Regions from separate parts of the Dyadobacter sp. HNCC25DJ183 genome, predicted to be linked through region 1. Evidence: riboswitches for the same ligand, from Rfam matches in the RefSeq annotation. Region 1 holds a riboswitch; the other holds the start of a gene.
The links. Region 1 has a riboswitch for cobalamin ahead of AC1XTG_RS17885 (hypothetical protein). Riboswitches for the same ligand answer to the same signal wherever they lie in the genome.

Region 1 (7,406 bases):
ATTGCCCAGCTGCGCAGGTGTAAGATAATTTTCATCGTAAGAACAGCGATCTATCAAACTGTGGATCAGCTCGTCGCCTGTTGCAGGAAGGTTTTGGATCCGGTATCCTTCTGCCTGCATGGCGTGCAGAATATGCATCAGAGAGGCCGGCGCATCAAGTCCAACCGCATTTCCTACCTGTGAGGCTTTTGTATTGGAGTTTGTGAAAATGAAGGCAACCTTTTTGTCCTGATTAGGTAAATGTTTCAGTCTTGCGAAACGAAGGGCGAGACCGGTAACCCTGTCGACGCGCTCGGCCAGTGGCTCGTAGCCTTTTGTCTCCTTGCCTTTTTCTTTGAAAGATACAGGTACCGTAATAATACGACCGTCAAATTCGGGTATAGCCACATTCATCGCGGTATCCAGCGGGTTCAGTCCCCGCGCCGACGATTCCCAGGGACCACGCGCCATTCCGCTGGTTATGGCCTGCAAAACAGGAACATCCAGTGAAGTAAGCGCAGCCACAGGTTTGCTGATCGTGCCCGCAGGCTGAATATCTGTAATTGCAAATGAGATCGTATTAATCAAAACATCCACACGCACAGGCGCTTCAAAGAACCGGAATGCAGCCGGCTTGCCGCTCGCCGCATCGGTGGATTTCAGGGAAGATGTAAAAACAGGCAATGCATTCAGCCCGCGTTCTTCCAGCGACGTTATCATCGCGTCAACAAAAGCGGTATTCCCGCTGATCCAATGGGCGCGGTAGAATGTAATAGCCACGGTCGCACGCGATGGATTGTGCCATTTCAGCCAGTCAGCTATATCTGCATTTTCGGGCAGGTCGGGGTGATAGATGCCGTGCTCAGGCAATGCAGCTGCCGGCTCGGCGCCAAAGCCGGTCATTAGTAAATGGTCCGACAGATAAAACAGCAGAGAAGCCAGGTTGTTGTATCCTCCGGCTTGCAGGTAGCTCAATGTATCTTGCAAAATCGCAGGAGACACCGTGGACACTGCTGCGAATTCGGGATTCAATTCACCTGTCCCGCTTACCACGATCAGGTGTTGCTGCCGTTGCCTGGCCAGGTTCACCAGCTCGCTAAAGCCCGGGATACTGCTCAACCTGCCGTGAATGCGGATCACGATAATTTTGGCTTCAGCAATTTCCCTTTCCAGCAGCTGCGCCATTTGCTCCTCGCTTTTAATACTCATTAAACTCATTCCCGACGTTTTGGGAAACTCATCAGGCAGCAACTCCATAGCCCGGCTGAGCGCCAACAGGTCGGTATCGGCGTGAGTAAGGAATACAATTCCTTCTGTTGGCAGAGCGGTCTGTCCGGACAAAGTCGCATTTTCAGATCCTTTCCAGGTATAAAATTGAAAAACATACTCAGCCAGGTCTGCCGGCGGCACGAGGTACCTGTCCGCTTTGACCATGCTCTCTATATAATCGAAAATCGCGACGATCTGCCAGTCGTTATTGATCGAGTGAAACCATACTGAATGCCCGTCAAAAAGCAGGGTAACCACATTGGCGAGTGTACACGGGCCCAGGCAGCCGCCTTTGGTCAGGTGCACTGTATTCCGCAGCTTTCGTTTCAGCCACTCGCTCTTGTAAAGCTCGACGGGTATAGCTGCATAGCCACGGTCAACCCGGCCGCAGCAGCAGGCATTATAGCAGTAGGACAAATGTCCCCTGCGCTGCACCAGGTTTATGGATTTTCCATCAGAGCGCGTGACACGCTGGCGTTTGTGCTGGATCATGTTTTGGCTATCGGCTGTTGGCTGTCGGCTGTCGGCTTTTTGATATTAGATTTTCTAAAAAGCTTTGGGTTTCGCCCCAGTAGATGTGCATGTAGGTGCCGAAGGTGTTGTTTTTCCGGTAGAGCTTTGTATCTGTTTCAATGCCTATTGCATTCGTAATCAGCGCATTGCCGGCGGTCAAGCTATTGTTTGTAAATCCGGAATAATGGAATTCGTGGCCGTTGAACTGCACCCCGTCCCAGTTTCCGGTGCGGTAACCCAGTACCATTTTGGAATGCAGCATACTGGTGCTGCATGGGAGCGCACCTGCCATTTCAAATGTGTCGCCCTGCGCATTCGTAAGCTGCTCGCCGAGGTACATCAGTCCGCCGCATTCGGCGAAGGCCAGACCGCCCTCGTCACAGTAAGCTTTGATACTCGCCCGCATTGATTCGTTTTCGCTCAGCTCTGCCGCATGCAACTCGGGGTAGCCGCCCGGGATATAGAGGAAATCCGTTTCGGGAAGTACGTGATCGTGAATCGGACTGAACCAGGTAATATGACCTAAACCGGCCAGTGCTTCAATATTTTGATGGTAAGTAAAAGTGAATGCCTCATCGCGGGCAATGGCAATTTTCAACCTGCTGGCTGGTTCTTTTGCTGACCCAACGGGGCTGCTTTCACCGGGGTTAATGTTACCCCTTGTCAATTCCAGCAGCCGGTCCAGGTTCACTGTCTGCTCCACCAAGTGAGCTGCACTTTCAATGATCTGCTCATAGTCTGTTTCCGCGGAAATATGCAAGCCCAGGTGTCGCGACGGGATTGCCAGTGCACTGTTTTTAGACAAATAACCAAGCGCCTCAACGCCTGCATCTGCACAGGCATCCTGCAAAAAACGGTAATGCGACTCTGTCCCGACAAAGTTGAAAATCACTCCCGCGATGGAGATATGTTGGTAAAAGTTTTTGAATCCGTACAACAAAGCCGCAGCCGAATACGCCATTGACCTGGCGTCAACTACCAAAACAACCGGGATACCCAGCAATTCTGCAATTGCCGCGCTGCTGCCGTCCATTTTCTGAGCGCCATCAAAAAGTCCCATCACACCCTCGGTCACCGATACATCGGATTGAGCCGAATACTTTGCATAAAGGGCCTGCACGTGCGCATTGGAGGACATGAATGTATCGAGGTTGATACTCTGGCTCCCCGCTGCCTCGGTGTGGTGAATGGGATCAATATAATCAGGTCCGCACTTGAAAGGCTGTACTTTCAGGTTGCGTCTGGTAAGCGCGCGCAGTAAACCCAGCGTGAGGGTCGTCTTACCCGAGTTGCTCGCCGGGGCAGAAATAAGAAAATGAGACTGGGTCATTGGTTCTGCTGCTAACGCCACTCCTATCCGGCTGTACACGCATTCGTGTCCATTCGTGCATTCGTGGCAAACAAAAATGTTGAGAGCCCTAGCTAAATCTCACAATGCAATCGGCAGAAAAAAAGAAAAGACAGGAAGAATGGATTAAGAAGAAAACCCAATGGAGAGTACAGGGCATTAACCCTGAAACGCAATATCCAGATCAGACTAGCTTCATTCCGCGAAAGCATTGTCAACAAAGAAAAGGCAGGTTTTCTGACTCGTAACGTTACAAATTTCGAACGTTACTTACAGTTGCGCGACAGCTCGTGATTCTCACACGATTCCCCTATTAATTCACTGGTTAGTAAAACCTTTCCTGTTGGAAAAAGATAGCAAAGAACTTGTTTGTGGCAAATGTAGCACGATTTTGCAGAAATCCCGGAAGGCAGCGCGGCAGAGGGACATTTTTTATCAGGCAGGAAATTTTTGCTTCACGGCATTCAAAAAGATATAGCTTTGCGGCTCATTTGGTTCACGCCGCTGGTGTGATTAAAAGGGAATCCGGTGTAAATCCGGAGCAGTACCCGCTGCTGTAAGTTCACAAAAAAGGAGCTAACAATTTGCCACTGGAAGAGGAATTTTGAATGTTGAATGAGTGAATAAACCCTTCGCTCATTCACTCATTAATCATTCACTATACTTCCGGGAAGGCGTTAGCTACTGAACGAGTCAGAAGACCTGCCATTCGAAAATATCCGTTTTGCTTTCGGGAAGAAAGGCGAGAGGATTTTGGCAGGCGGTATTTCGTCGTGCCTTCTTCCCTGTTTTCCCTGTTCCAATCCGGATAAAATCAGTCAGCCTGCGCTTGCAGGGTTAAATTTTATTCGATGATCAATTTCCTGCTTATTGACTCCCTGCTGCTCGGTGTGCAGCATTCCTTCGAACCCGACCACATGGCGGCAGTCTCAGTACTGGCTACCGATGAAAAACGCAGTCCCGGCCAGCGCTGGAAACTGATCTGGCGATCGTCGCATTGGTCTTTGGGACATTCTTTTACCCTCATCCTCTTCGCAGTGCTGGTACTGCTGCTCAAATCCACCTTTTCGCTGGAAGTCTCCGGCAAAGTTGAGCTGCTCGTCGGACCGCTGATGATCTGGCTGGGCATTGTGGCAGTGATGCGGAATTTCAGAAGCTCCTCTGCCCCGCCTGTTGTCCATTCTCAAAAGTTCAGCCGCTCTTTTTGGGTAGGTATGGTGCACGGACTGGCTGGTACAGGCGGTGCCTGCGCAGTGGCATTGACGCTCGCCGCAAGTGACGCCCGCACGGCAGTCTGGATCATCGTCATTCAAAGTCTGGGCATTATCCTGTCCATGTCCGCCTACGGCTACTTTTTCGCATTCTCAATCAGCAAATTCGTCTCCCACCGCGAAACCTTCCTGCGCCTCGTCAACTACCTGGTAGGTACATTCTCCATCATTATCGGAGCGATCACACTGGCGGGTTCGCTGTAATTGTAGTAGCTGTATTCTTTTGATTTTCTAAGTTAATTTTTTTTAAATGAGGTACTTGTATTTTCCTTTTTGGAGTGTTTGTTATGTTGCTTGTTGGCTTTTTCATGCTGTTTGTTCGCTTTGTCATGCTGAGCGGAGTCGAAGCAAAATAGCGTCACGCTCGTTCACTTCGACTCCGCTCAGTGTGACAAGGTGGGGGCGCGGTGGTGTGGAGCGGGCGTCGCGCCTCTTCACTTCGACCGCCCGGCGGCCCGGTCCGCTCAGTGTGACAAAGCTGGGAAGCGGTGTTGTGGCGAGGGCGGCGCACTTCTTCACTTTGAATGCTCTGCATTCTTCGTTTCATGTTGTCTGCCCCCTTTGTCATGCTGAGCGCAGTCGAAGCATAGGGGCGTCACGCTTCTGCACTTCGACTCCGCTCAGTGTGACAAAGGCGGGAAGCGGTGTTGTGGAGTTGGCGATGCGCTTGTCCACTTCGAGTGCATTCCACTCGCTTCGTTATGCTGTCCATTCCCTTCTTTATGCCGTCCACTCTTTTTGTCATGCTGAGCGCAGTCGAAGCATAGGGGCGTCACGCTTGTCTACTTCGCCTGAATTCCACTCGCTTTGTCATGCTGAGCGGACCGGGCCGCCGGGCGGTCGAAGCAAAATAGCGTCACGCTTCTTCACTTTGCCCGCCCGGCGGCCCGGTGCGCTCAGTGTAACTAGGCGCGAGCGCTATGGTGTGGAGTGGGCGTCACACCTGGCGTTCCTTGCTTCGCTTTTTCTTCCGCTCCTCTCTTTTGGTCAGGGTTCGGATTCTATTCGGCAGAATGTGTTGAATCCGGTGGTGGTTACTGCTACGCGGTTTGAGACGAAGGTGGAGGCTATTGCGCAGAAGATGGTTTTGATTTCGAAGAGTGATATTGAACTGACACCATCGGCGGACCTGACTGATATTGTGCGGAAAACGGCTGCTGTGGATGTGATTCAGTATCCCAATTTGTCTTCCGGTATCGGGATAAGGGGTTTCCGGCCGCAGTTCTCGGGACTAAACCAGCGGACGCTGCTTTTGATCGATGGCCGGCCTGCCGGCGCGACCAACCTTTCACAAATTAACCTCAATGGCGTTGAGCGGATTGAAGTGTTGAAAGGTCCCGCGTCTTCGCTCTATGGCTCGCAGGCAATGGGAGGGGTGATCAATGTAATTACTGCGCGTTCGAAGGGGGACCACAGGGGGTCCACATTTGCTGAATACGGCAGTTTCCAGACTGTTCAGGCCGGGCTGAATTCGGGAGGTAACCTCACCAAAAAGCTTGATTACGACCTTTCTTTCAACTATCTGGAACGTGCAAAAGATTATAAAATCGGCAAAAACAACTGGCTGCGTAATACATTTGGCTTCAATAATGCGCAGAAAAATTATGCTTCCGGCCTAAGTGAAAATGTGGATGAAAGTGTTACCGACGGACAAAGAAGACCTTTCACAAAATTACATTATTACTCCGGCAGGCTGCGGGCGGGATACCAGCTTGCCACAAACTGGCGTCTGGATGTAAGTGGGGAGAGCTTTCAGGCGAAAGATGTGGAATCGCCCGGCGAAATCTCTTCGGGAAGTTCGGAAGCCAGTACCAAGAATGTGGACCGTGCTGCCATAGACTTTTCAATTTCCGGCAAGATCGGCAACCACAGCCCGTCGCTGAAAGTGTTTACCTCCGAAGAAAATACCCGCAATTTCACCCTGAATGTATCCGGTAAGCCCGTGGTACCATTCCGCTCGGCTGAGCTACAAAATGCATGGAAAGGTTTACAGGTAAAAGATGTCTGGAAGCTGGGCAATCACGCGCTGATCCTCGGCTACGATTACCTGAATGCGGCTACCAAAAGCAGAAGATGGACAAACGACACCACCGAGCGCGGCCCCACGCAGCCGGCCTATGCGATCATTTCTTCCGCATTTTACGCGCAGGCGCTGCTTACCTTCAACAAACTGACTTTACAACCTGGAATTCGGTACGATCAGATCACATTTGATGTGCGCAAGACGGCCCTTTTACCTTCCTATAAAGCAGGCAAAACAACAAACCCATTTACCAGTCCGAGCCTGGGTGCGACTTACCAGGTGCTGCCGTTTTTCCAGATTAAAGGTGCATTAGGCCGCGCATTCGTAACTACCGACGCTTACAGTGTGGCTGGTTACAATGAGGTGCGGGATGCGAAAGGCAGGATCGCGGTGACAGCCGGGAATGCCGACCTCAAAAATGAAAGCAGCCTCAGCTGGGACCTGGGCCTGCATTACACCAAACCCAGGTCGGGCTTCTCTGCCGGTGTTACCTATTTTTCTACCAAAGTGGATAACCGGATTGCCAAGATCATTAAAACGACCAGCGAGCCGCAGGCAAATGGCGACATAATCGTGTCCCGGGCCACTTTCGTGAATGCGGCAGACGCGGAGATATCCGGACTTGAAACTGAAATTTCGTACGATCTGGGCGCATTGAATGATTTCAGATATGCATTGCGCGCTTACTGGAACGGTTCGTCAACCTTCAAAGCGCGTGAGCTGATCATTGAAACAGATGGCGCCGCTACAAACCGCGATATCCAGAATGTGGCCAGAAATACATTCAATTATGGTTTGGAATATGACAACCGGAAGTGGCTGCGTGTGCGGCTCTCGGGAAGGTCGGTGGGAACGCGGAAGGATATTGACTACAGCGACCCGGTCAATCCCGAAATCGAATACCCGCAGTATATGGTTTTCGACCTCGCCGCCTCTTTCAAGATCAATCCAATGCATTCGTTAACCATGAAAGTAGCCAATGTAACGGATGAAAATTATTACG
Region 2 (7,406 bases), on a different contig from region 1:
CCAATCAGGACCGAAAAGAGAATGTTGGAATAACCAATCGCCGCCACCCGGCCTGCTTTGTCGAATGTAAAAGATTGTGTCAGCATTTTCTGGCCTGCCAAAGCAGTTAATCCGAGGGCCAGAAATCCCAGCCATTGCCACGCATTTTCAGGCCATTTAAATGTACCGATCAGAAAATCGAGGTGTTCGACAGGATAGTAAGTACCTACCAGCATGGAGATAATGGGCATTACGATCCCGCTGAGCATAAATGACAAAATGATGGCGCGGGTATCATAAACCAGCCCGAGCTGCCGGATAGACAAATAGGAGACGGCTGTTAAAAGTGCATTGCCCAGTCCAAGCGCATTGTCACGCAGGGAAGTGGATAGATCCGGCCTGAACACGAGCAGGATACCTGTGAAGCCAATGAAAATCGCAGCCCACTCACCTCCATTCAGGGTTTCTCCAATCAACAACCAGGAAAGTAGTGCCAGGAAAATCGGGTAAGTATACTGATAGGTGGAAGCCCGCCCGAGTCCGAGCGTTTGAATGGCATAAAAAAGCATGTACAGCGACAGCGTACCTACAACTCCCCTGAAAATCAGCAACCCCAGCTTCCCGCCTTGCTGAACCAGCGGTCGCTGCCGGATACTGCTGAGCACGAAAACCACGCCGACTATATTCCGGAAGAACACCAACTGAACAATATGGAAATCACGGCCCAGCCACTTGGATAATGCAGAAGTCAGCGAAAAGAAGAATGCCGCTCCGAGCATGAGGTAAATGCCTTTTCGGGACGCGTTGACAGGAATGTTTACAGAAGGGGCCACCTTTTAGATTTTGGGACAAAGATAAGCGATTGCTCATTCGGTCGTAAAACGAATGCAATTAGCTACCTTTGCGACTGTTTGGTGCCCGCAGCAATTTCCATATTGCTTTTCGTGGCTTAATAGGGAATTCCGTTAAAACCGGAAGCTGTCCCCGCAACTGTAAGTCTGTTCCATTGACCCGATCTTCGAAGCCACTGTTGAAAAACGGGAAGGCACCGGGTCAAAAGGCGAGCCAGGAGACCTGCCAGATCATTCGTGCTACAACGCTTTCGGAGGAAAAGCAGCGGGCCTGTTACTATCCAGAGAATACCCAGGTGATTTTTGTGAAGCGGATTTTGATTACGGCGGTTATTGCGGCAGGGACTTTTCTTCCGGCTATAACCCACGCCCAAACGGATTCCATTGCCTTGCAGCCGGTTAATATCAAGGGTTTTGTGCCCGAAAAGTTCATGAGCGGATTGAAAGTGCAGCGGATTGATTCAGCCAGCCTGCTCGCCTTTCAATTTCAGAATATCAGTGATCTGCTGGCAATTCAAACACCGGTTTCTTTTAACAAATATGGACCGGGACAACTTACCACTGCTTTCTTCCGCGGAACCTCTGCCAATCACACGGCTGTACTCTGGAATGGACTGAATATCAACTCTCCCACATTGGGCCAAACCGATTTTTCGACCATACCTGTCGCTGGCTTCGATGCGCTTTCCATTCAATATGGTTCAGCTGCGAGCATTGTAGGAACCGATGCAGTAGGCGGCAGCATTTTACTGAACAGTGCTGCGGGAGAGAATGGGTTTAAAGTTTTACTGGGACAGCAGGTCGAAAGCTTTCACAATCACCAGACCCAGGTTGCTGCCCGCTATGGGTCCGCGCTACGGAACAACTGGCGGATTTCGGGAAAAACGAGTCTTTACGACAATCGGATGAACAACCAATTTCCCTATCGACAACGGAGGGAATATGCATTGCTGCCTTCCGAAGCATTCCAGCGCGGTCTGGTTCAGGATATTTTTATTAGTGGCAAAAACAATCAGGAAATCTCTGCGCATGCCTGGATTACCAGCAACAAACTGACCACCTCACCAGCCGACACTGCTGGTCGCGAGCTTACATTAACCAAAGCTTACCGGGGAATGCTTAGATACAGTGTCGGGGATTTCACAGCACGTGCCGCCTGGGTGCGGGATATCATCGATTATGCGAAAGGCAATTATCGCCAGCTCGACCATGCTGTAACTGATAAATTTTCCAACCGCATTGAAAAGGATTTCGACTTTATCCTGAATCAAAACAGAAGCAACATATCCATTAAGGCGGGAGCCGAATGGACGCATTACCGGACCAGGGTACCTGGCTACGAAACGCCGGTTATCACAGAAAACCGCGGCGACTTCTTTCTTCTCACCCGCTGGCAGGTCAATGCACCGCTGGTCGTGTCCGTGAATCTCCGCCAGGCGCTGGTAACAGGGTACAACCCGCCTTTTACCCCCTCACTGGGCGCTGAATACCAGTTGATTGAACTGCCCGGATACAAGCTGAAAATAAAAAGCTCGGTTGCCAGAAGCTACCGTGTACCTACCTTGAATGAACGTTACTGGAAAGTACTGGGTGACCCGAATATCAGGCCTGAGAATGGCTGGAACAAGGAAGCCGGCATAGAACAGGCCTTCGTTATTTCTCCCAAGAGCCAGCTGGATGTTTCGGTAACAGCTTATCACAACCGGATCAAAGACTGGACTTACTGGAATCCTGTAAAAAATTATCGCATCGAAAACTTACAACAGGTACTTGCCCGCGGCGTGGAAATACAGGCAGGCTGGCGCGGGAGTATAGATGTAACGCAACTTGGAACGAACATTACTTATGCTTATAATAAAAGCATTCAGGAAAGAGCTTACGACGCATACTCTGTTGATGTGATTGGAAAGCAGCTACGTTTCGTGCCGCTTCATACTGCCGGGCTGAGTACATTTGCACAGTACCGCAACACAAAGCTGACAGGCCAATTGCAATTTGCGGGCAAACGGTACACTACTTTCGACAATTCCACTTTTTTGAAAGAGTACGCGCTGTTGCATCTGCTGGCGGAAACTTCCGTTTCATTTGGGAAAGTATATTTGCGGGTGCAGGGGCAGATCAACAATGTAACAAATACGTTTTACCTGAGCGTACAAAACAATGCATTGCCTGGCAGAAGCTTCGCGATCAACCTCATTGCGGCATTTGATTCAAAAACAAAACAGGCGCGGGTACGACAAGACGAGTTTTAAATTTGCAATACAGTTATATATAAATCCAATTAAGATGAAACAACGATTATCAAGAGTACTTTACTTCATCGCATTCTCAGCAGCAGTATCGTCATGTAATCAAAGTGATCCCGAGCCGAAGGGGGATTTTGCGAAAGGCGTTTTCGTGGTGAACGAAGGTAACTTCAGTCAGAATAATGGCGCTATTTCATTTTTGAAACGCGAAAATACCACTGCCGAAGCCGATATTTTCTCCAAAGTAAATGGCTCCGCGCTGACCGGCGGTGTACAAGGTTACGCAGCTACGGGTGAGTACGGTGTGATTCTGGTTGACAATTCCAATGCAGGAATGGACAAGATTGAATTCGTTAATGCCTATACTTTTCAAAAACAAGGCACTATCGGCGCGCCGGATATTGAGAACCCGAGGGAAGTTGTGGTTGCAGGAAATCGCGCCTATGTATCCTGCTGGGGATCTTACACAAGCGATTATAGCTCCGGTTATATTGCTGTGGTTGACATTGCTACAAGAAAAGTAACAAAGAAAATCCCGATTGCCGGCGGACCGGAAAATCTGGTATTTACAACAGGTAAACTGTTCGTGGGAACAGTTTCCTATGGCGAAGGCAAAACTTTGTATGTTATTGATACCAATGCAGAAACGGTCACCAAAACAATTGCCCTGGACGCTACACCGACACCGATCGGTTTGGATGCAAACGGCAAGCTTTGGGTAGGTGCCGGTATCAAAGCAATGAAAATTGATCCGACTTCCTACGCGGTGGAGACAACTTTGCCGATAGGAACTGATGCAAACAAAATAGCAGGCAATTTTGCATTGACCAATGATCTGAAATCCATTGTTTTCACATTGTCCTACTTTGACGCCAACTTCGTTTCACACGGAGAAACCTACAAATTTGGGATCAATGATACGCAGATCAGCCTTGCGACTCCGCTCATCAGAAGAATGTTCACCGGACTTGCAGTGGACCCTGCGCAAGGTTTAATCTATGCAGGTGTAACACCATCGTACGCGCAGGCAGGTTACGCGATCCGCTACCGCGCCGACGGCTCGGTAGTTGATTCTGTGAAAGTAAATGTTGCCCCAACAGGATTTTTCTTCCAGTAAGCTCATTTCATATAACAACAAAAAAAGCGCCTCTGAACATTCAGGGGCGCTTTTTTGCATCATATATCTTGATAACTATTTGAAGAACCCCTGCGGATCTGGCATTTTGGCTTTCAGTAGTTCCACAAATTCGAAATTCATTTGTGATAAATCCAGCACTCTGCCTTTATGTAAATGCTCCCAGGACTTATCGAGCTCATTAAGGTTATAATGCAAAAGAGACAAATTATACTGACCAAGCGCGTAAGTTGAATCCACCGCAGTGGCATGTTTCAAAAGCTCGGCAGCTTCATCCAGCTCTTCTTTCCGGCTGGTAATTGCATAAAGTTTAAGATCAACGGTAGAAAGATCCACCAGCAAAGGCACATTGTCGCCCTGCAAGCTCACTCCCTTACTCAACATCCGTTTCGCATCCACCCAGTTTTCGCGCTGGTAAGACACTACTCCCAAGCCCCAGTAAGCCTCCACGTTCTTGTCATTCAGAAGCTGCGCAAGATTGAAACGGTAGCAGGCAGTATCCAGTGAACCCTCCTGCAAATACTCCCACGCACGCGCAGCGAAAAAGCTGCTTGCCTCAGTGCGGCTCGAAAAGGACTTGTCGCATTCACTCAGGAATTTAATTTCTTCGTCGATCTGCTCGGAAGTTTTACTTACCTCGCCAAACAGTGGAAGAATACGTCTTTCTTTTAATTCAAGAGGTTTTTTCTGTGCCGTGTTCGTACCCGAGCTGGCAGCGCCGGCGCTTGCAAGATGCGTGTTTTGCGCAAGGCCGAAGACAGGTATAAGCACCGCAAGCCAAACAAAAACAGATTCTTTCATATGAAACTAAATAGAGAAACAGGTTTTCTATTGTCCAAGTTAAACGGTTTTATCGGGAATGTATTGCATTATTTACGTTTACTTCTTCCCGTAGAACCTTTGCGTTTTTGCCCGTTTTTTGACAAATCTCTGGGCTTGCTGTGGAAAACTTTTTTCTTCTCGTGGAAGGCGCCAAGGAAGGTAGGATCTTCTCTACGCTTCTGATTATCGATTTCGCGGAGCATATCCTGTCGCTCCGGAATGGGCGTCGGCGCAATTTCCAGATCCTCTGGCAATTCTGCTCTGGGAATCTCCATTCGTATAATCTGTTCGATCTTGCGAATGTGATATTCGTCGGCCATTGTCATAAAAGTAATCGCTTCCCCTATCTTATTCGCGCGCCCGGTTCTGCCGATCCGGTGCACATAATCCTCATAAATCAGCGGAACATCGAAATTGATCACGTGGCTCACTTCGGTAATATCAATCCCGCGCGCTACCACGTCCGTAGCTACCATGACGCGCACAGAGCCGGCGCGAAATGCTTCCATTGCATTGATCCGTGTATTCTGGCCTTTGTTGGCGTGGATTACTTTCAGTTCATTTTCCTTTACAACCCGGTTGAGCAGGTTATCGTGTACCAAACCTGCCACTTCACGGCTTCTGGTAAATACAAGTACGCGGTTGAAATCCTCCCTGGTTTTCAGGAAATAGGAAAGCAGGTTGATTTTTGTGCGGAAATTAGGCACTTCATACAAAGTCTGCGACACCATTTCCGCCGTAGTCGCCTGTGGTGTAACTTCTATACGTGTTGGAAATTCAAGGAATTCATGGGATAGCCGCTCCACTTTCTCGGAAAAGGTCGCTGAGAAAAGCATATTCTGACGCTTCGTCGGGATGATTTCCAGCAGCTTTCTGATCTGCGGCATAAAGCCCATATCCATCATTTTATCTGCTTCATCAAGTACCATTACATTGAGGTGCTTCACTACAATCTCTTCCTGGAAATACAGGTCCATGAACCGGCCGGGCGTCGCAACGATGATATCAACCCCTTTTCGCAAATTCTCAATCTGCGTTTTGGGACCAACTCCCCCGTATAAAACTACGGTGCGGATATCTGTATACTTCGATAATGCATGAATTGCCTCAGAGATCTGCATGGCAAGTTCCCGCGTCGGGGCCATAATCAATGCACGCGGATGTTCACCCTGCGCAAACTTGATGCGCATTATAAGGGGCAAGGTATAGGCGGCCGTTTTGCCGGTGCCCGTTTGTGCAATGCCTAAAATATCCTGTCCTGCCAATGCAAGCGGGATCGCCTGCTCCTGAATGGGCGTCGGTTCTGTGTAGCCCGCTTCTTCAATTGCATTCAGTAATTGGCGGTTGAGCTTGAACTGCTCAAATTTGTTTTGCGTAGTCTGCATTCTGCAAAGTTACGAAAACTAATACAGTAGTGACCTTTAAGCCACTTACTAGTCAGGCCAACAAAAAAAGCACGGTGCTTTCACACCGTGCTCCCCTGAGTTTATCAAGCCTTAACCTAACCTGGCCAGCGCTTCTTTTAAAGTTTCAATTTTTGCTTCTGCATCAGCCTGTTTTTGCCGCTCTTTTTCGACAATATCTCCTTTTGCATTCTGGACAAAACGCTCATTGGAAAGCTTCTTTAATACAGCATCAAGAAATCCCTGCGTGTATTCCAGTTCTTTCAGCAGATTTTCCCGTTCTGATTCGGGATCCACCTCGTCTGCCAGATTTACAAAGAATTCATCTGATTTTACCCTGAATGAAGTTCCCTCGCCTTCGCCGGTCACATAGTTGATCGCCTCTACATTGGCGAGCTTCCGGATAAGACTTTCCAGACGGTTATAGCGTTCTGCGGCGTCGGTACGGATTGACAATGGGAGCTCAATCTTAGGACTGATTCCTTTCGTATTCCTGATATTACGCACAGACGATACCAGCTCGAAAAGTATCTCAAAATCCGTTAGCAGCGCCTGATCACTTTCTTTTGCCTGCGGATAAGGAGCAATGCAAATAGAATCGTTCTGTGCCCGCTCAATGATATTCTGCCAGATTTCTTCCGAAATAAAAGGCATAAATGGATGCAGGATTCGCATTAAACGATCGAAGAATTCAAGGGTTGCATTATATATCTCCGCGTCGATCGGCTGTTCGAAACCCGGCTTGATCATTTCAAGATACTGCGCACAGAAATCATCCCAGATTAATTTGTAAACCGAATTCAGCGCATCGGAAATACGGAATTTGGAAAAATGATCGTGTACCTCCGCCAGAGTTTGGTTCAGCTTGCTGTCAAACCAGCGAACCGCCAGTAACGAGCCTTCCGGACTGGCAATCTGAGTATCGACAGTCCAGCCCTTTACAAGCCTGAATGCGTTCCAAATTTTATTA

Region 2: it holds a riboswitch for cobalamin, as region 1 does, so the genes downstream of both, AC1XTG_RS04570 (TonB-dependent receptor plug domain-containing protein) here and AC1XTG_RS17885 (hypothetical protein) in region 1, are expected to answer to the same signal.

The regions. Positions count from the first base shown of each region.
Region 1 covers NZ_JBXHAP010000007.1:10,940-18,345, forward strand. The annotation lists gene cobN (cobaltochelatase subunit CobN) at 1-1,740, opposite strand, end outside; gene AC1XTG_RS17880 (cobyrinic acid a,c-diamide synthase CobB) at 1,748-3,091, opposite strand; cobalamin riboswitch at 3,320-3,463, opposite strand; cobalamin riboswitch at 3,585-3,833, shown strand; gene AC1XTG_RS17885 (hypothetical protein) at 3,961-4,584, shown strand; gene AC1XTG_RS17890 (TonB-dependent receptor plug domain-containing protein) at 4,769-7,406, shown strand, end outside.
Region 2 covers NZ_JBXHAP010000002.1:126,665-134,070, reverse strand. The annotation lists gene AC1XTG_RS04575 (DMT family transporter) at 1-812, opposite strand, end outside; cobalamin riboswitch at 875-1,076, shown strand; gene AC1XTG_RS04570 (TonB-dependent receptor plug domain-containing protein) at 1,136-3,082, shown strand; gene AC1XTG_RS04565 (YncE family protein) at 3,117-4,193, shown strand; gene AC1XTG_RS04560 (tetratricopeptide repeat protein) at 4,269-5,012, opposite strand; gene AC1XTG_RS04555 (DEAD/DEAH box helicase) at 5,081-6,418, opposite strand; gene AC1XTG_RS04550 (valine--tRNA ligase) at 6,530-7,406, opposite strand, start outside.